2 regions of the Cohaesibacter sp. ES.047 genome follow, and region 2 is predicted to be linked to the other one. Evidence: predicted binding sites of a transcription regulator. Region 2 holds the regulator's gene; the other holds the start of a gene.

Region 1 (2,393 bases), 1.5 Mb from region 2:
TCCGTCTCCCGGCATTTCTCGCGCCATTCCGCCCCTTGTTTTTGCTCTCTGTTTTGTTGGGGCTCTGGTGCTCGAGTGGCTTTTCTTCCAGAGCGTCGCGCCGCTCATTTTCTTGCCTGAATGGATGCGATTGATCCTCGGAATCCTCGTCTGTGCCGCAGGCACTGCCATCATGGCTTGGGGATTCTTCGGCTTCAAGCTAAGCGGGACATCCCCCAATCCTGCGAAACCGGCGAGCCACCTCGTCGACACTGGCGCTTTCGCGATCAGCCGCAATCCCATGTATGTGGGTCTGGTTGCGATTCTCCTTGGCTTTGGGGTCTTTATCGACAGCCTGCCGATGTTGCTCGCGGGCCTCGTGATGTTCGTCTATCTCGACCGATATGTCATCCGGCGCGAGGAAGCCTATCTCATCACAGCCTTCGGCGAGAGCTATCGCTACTATTGTCATCAGGTCCGGCGCTGGCTTTAGCGGCTAGAATCCAAACGTCATTTGCCCCGGCGTTCGGATTTGGCCGGGGTCTATGCCTTCATGCTGCAAAAGCCGCATCTTGAGATCCAGCCCTCCACCGAACCCCACGAGCGACCCGTCCGATCCGATCACCCGGTGACACGGCACGATGATCGGCAATGGATTGGCATTGTTGGCAAGCCCCACCGCCCGTGCTGCACCCGGCTGGCCAATGGCTTTGGCGATATCTCCATAGCTCCTGACGCTGCCAAACGGAATTTGGACAAGAGCAGCCCAGACCGCGCGCTGAAAAACCGTTCCCTCCAGTTGATAGGGCAGGGAAAAGACCTCAAGCGTCCCTGCGAAATAGCCATCGAGTTGGCGGCGAGCCATCTTGAATCCGTCAGGATCAAGTGACCAGCCCGGCTCTATCTCGCGCGCTTTGCCGTCTTTGGGAAAATAAAGAAAGGTGAGCTTGCCTGACCGAGCGCCAAGCAAAAGCGGCCCGATCGGACTGTCGTGCAGGCAGCAGCAAATGGCCTCATCATTGATCATGCTCACCCTCCCGCCGATCCATTGCACGGCAGTTTAGGCGATTCGCTTGTGCAAGACCATGAATATGTTCTCTTTGTGTTCTTGCTATGCAACCGTTAGCATCGTAAGGTTGTTTTTGTGGATCCGACATCCAGAGATGGTTCGGGTGGCAAAAACCCGGATGGCAAAGCAAAGAGTGAGGCCCATGGTCGCGCATGTGAGAACTGTTTCCTTTCAGGGCATAGCGGCCGTACCCGTCGACGTTCAGGTGCAGGTGGCGCCGGGCCTTCCCGCCTTCACGCTGGTTGGGCTGCCCGACAAGGCGGTGGCCGAGAGCCGTGAGCGGGTACGCGCCGCCCTGACGGCGTCCGGCCTGTCGTTGCCGCCCAAGCGCATCACCGTCAATCTCGCTCCGGCTGACCTGCCCAAGGAAGGCAGCCACTTCGATCTTCCCATCGCGCTTGGCCTCATGGCGGCGATTGGCGCGATCCCGCCAGATGCGCTGGATCACTATACGGTTCTGGGGGAGTTGGCACTGGATGGCCGGCTTGCTCATGTGGTGGGAGCGCTGCCTGCCGCCATGGCCGCCAATGCGGATGACCGCGGTCTGATTTGTCCCGCCGATTGTGGTGCCGAAGCAGCTTGGGCTGATCCGGACATGACCATTCTTGCGCCTGACAGCCTCATCGCACTGGCCAATCATTTCAAGGGCAGTCAGGTGCTCTCACGGCCGCGTGCCTCGATCAGAAACGAGACCAATCAGCTCATCGACATGAGCGACATCAAGGGTCAGGAGATGGCCAAACGGGCGCTTGAAGTCACCGCCGCCGGTGGTCACAACATGCTGATGGTTGGCCCCCCCGGATCGGGCAAGAGCATGCTCGCTGCCCGCCTGCCAACGATCTTGCCGCCGCTTACCCCGACCGAATTGCTCGATGTCTCGATGATTCACTCCATTGCTGGCTTGTTGCCACAAGGTGAGCTTTCTGCTGCGCGCCCCTTTCGGGCGCCCCACCATTCCGCATCCATGGCGGCAATGGTCGGTGGCGGGATGAGGGCCAAGCCCGGCGAGGTCGCTCTGTCGCACAATGGCATCCTGTTTCTTGATGAATTGCCCGAGTTTTCGCCGCAGGTGCTCGACAGCCTGCGCCAGCCGGTGGAAAGCGGTGAGGCGGTCATCTCGCGCGCCAACCACCGGGTTACCTATCCGGCGCGCTTTCAGTTGATCGCGGCAATGAATCCTTGTCGATGCGGCCGGGCAGGGGAACCCGGTTATAGTTGCAAACGAGGCCCCAGGTGTGTTTCGGACTATCAGGCCCGCATTTCCGGTCCGCTCGTTGATCGCATTGACATTCGCATCGAAGTGCCCGCCGTATCGGCTTCGGATCTGATGTTGCCCTCTGCAAAG
Region 2 (2,393 bases):
CTGTCTGCGGCACTGGTCAAGCATCCTGGAGCTTTTGATGAAGAGTGCGCCAGACGCGATATCATCATTTCAAAATTGCCAATCCCGTCAACCTGCATAGCGCCTAAGCTCACAATGGGACGCCAAGAGCTTGAAGCCAATGGCTCGGTGTTGGTCACCTTTGCGCACAAATCTCAAAGCCCACCGAACAGCGCACAAAGTGGCGATATCGCGAACCGCTCACGAGAGTGGGCACTGTCCATGCAGTCGGCCATGCCCAAGGGACGGCGGCCATGGCATAGAGAGCCATGATCGCGAGTTTTTATCGCCAGGCATGGTTGGGCGAAATAGACGAGTAAACGAAAAAGCAGGCGTTGTGCGTCGTTACCGGTTAGCAAGGCTGCTTTTTCGCGATCTCATACTGACTGCGGTCCAGTTTGGCCGTGATTTAATATTGGCGCAGAAGCCCAATCAACTTGCCTTGAACACGAACCCGGTCGGGCCCGAAAATGCGCGTTTCGTAAGCAGGGTTGGCTGCTTCCAGAGCGACGGAGGCACCTTTCTTGCGCAGGCGCTTGAGCGTTGCTTCCTCATCATCAACCAGCGCAACAACGATATCACCGGACACGGCATCATCGGATTTCTTGATCAAGACCGTGTCGCCATCCAATATGCCTGCTTCGATCATCGAGTCGCCACGCACTTCAAGCGCGAAATGCTCGCCACCACGCAGCATCTCGATCGGTACTGAAATCGTGTGAGACTGGTTCTGGATCGCCGAGATGGGAACGCCGGCAGCAATGCGCCCCATGACGGGCACCGACATGCTGGTGCTTTCTTCTTTTGGTTCTGGACTGATCGGTTGAGGTGGTTTCTTGCCAAGACCGCCTTCGACCACGCTGGGAGAAAACCCGCGTCCCGCCACGTTGAGGGTGGGCAGACTGGCTTCCGGCAGCTTGAGGATCTCCAGCGCGCGGGCGCGGTTGGGGAGGCGACGGATGAAGCCTCGTTCCTCAAGAGCCGTAATCAGGCGGTGAATGCCAGATTTGGAGCGAAGATCGAGCGCCAGTTTCATTTCATCAAAGGAAGGCGGAACACCGGATTCCTTGATGCGTTCATTGATGAACATAAGTAGTTCGTGCTGTTTTCTTGTCAGCATATCCCGCTCCGCCTTGGAAGGTCCAAATCACCACAGAGCCCAACAAAGCGAGTCATCAGTGGCACAAATCACGAACAAAATATACATGTTCTCGCTGTGTTCCGCAAGCTCGAAAAGGGGAACAAAGACTGACATCCGGCGAGGGTCCTTGGATGTTTGTAACAAAATTGCTTAAAGCTGCGTATATTGATCCGTTCTGTGCGATCTGGGAGGAGGGTTGGGTGCTTTTGGGGCGTTTCTGGTTTGATCGTGCGAATCTTATCGGAATACGAAGAAGACATAGAAAAAGGGCAGGGTGCGAGTGCTGCACCATGCCCTTGTAAATGGATTAGGATTGCTGAGTAGGTGTGACGTCTCAGGAACAGCCATTCTGGAAGGTTATGATCGGGTACTTTTTCAGCCGAACAGCCTGCTTCTTGATCCAGAGCTGTTTGTTCTCATGCTTGATCTTGCACCAGAGGCCGTCTGATGCCCGTGAGCATGTCAATGCTTGTGCGCAGGATTGCGGTTTGAGTGTCGCGACAGCCTCTGCGTCGTTCCGTGGCTCCACTCTGGCGTTGAGATTGACCAGGATTTTGATTGGGGTTTCAGCGCCGGGGCTGACCGGTGGCGGTGAAAATTCCTGCGGCTTGGCGCAGATCTGGCTGTAGCCGACGTAGGCGCACGAGATGCTTTCACGCGCAGCGTTGATCTTCTTTGCGATTTTTGCATTTTCGAAGATCACAGGTTTGTTGTTTTGTGTCATGGTGCCGCTCAGGCGCCCCTGATTGCCGCCGACTTTGGCCAGCGGCTTGTTATCCTGATCTACAAAGACAAGCTGGTTTTTGACGATGGACCAGCCGACAATCGAGGTGATCTCACCTGTGCAATTGCTCTGCGAAATGGGGTAAATCTCGCCTTTCCGTGTCGCAGAGAAGGTCAACGTGCAGAGGCCGGTATCGGCGGCAAAGGAGCGATCATAGGTCACCCATTGGCCTTTGAATGCCTGTGCAATCGCATTGGTTGATTGCGCTTGAGCGCTTGAGGCGTGGATCAGTCCCAGAAGCAGGGATAGGATGAAGAACCGGACGCGCGGAATAGAGCGCGAGATCGTGGTGATCAGCCAGGCAGGAGAAAGCATCTTTTGCACCAATTTACGTGTTGTTTCACAATCGAATGGATTTGTCGTTTGTCTCGTAGAGTGAGGGCTTCAGTCCATCGGTCTGGATTTTCAGGGTGCGCTCGGTATGAACGAACTCTGTTCCCTCAAACTGTA

Evidence for each region. Region 2 encodes LexA, which represses DNA repair genes until DNA is damaged. Its sites were predicted from a motif close to TGTTCNNNNTGTGTTCNG; they were not measured.
Region 1: the regulator LexA is predicted to act here: its motif matches at 1,072-1,089, upstream of CPH65_RS03150 (YifB family Mg chelatase-like AAA ATPase).

What each region holds. Positions count from the first base shown of each region.
Region 1 covers NZ_LT907844.1:717,531-719,923, reverse strand. The annotation lists gene CPH65_RS03160 (isoprenylcysteine carboxylmethyltransferase family protein) at 1-472, shown strand, start outside; gene CPH65_RS03155 (methylated-DNA--[protein]-cysteine S-methyltransferase) at 476-1,006, opposite strand; gene CPH65_RS03150 (YifB family Mg chelatase-like AAA ATPase) at 1,191-2,393, shown strand, end outside.
Region 2 covers NZ_LT907844.1:4,345,001-4,347,393, reverse strand. The annotation lists gene CPH65_RS19920 (ComEC/Rec2 family competence protein) at 1-291, shown strand, start outside; gene lexA (transcriptional repressor LexA) at 428-1,138, opposite strand; gene CPH65_RS19910 (AprI/Inh family metalloprotease inhibitor) at 1,494-2,258, opposite strand; gene CPH65_RS19905 (hypothetical protein) at 2,284-2,393, opposite strand, start outside.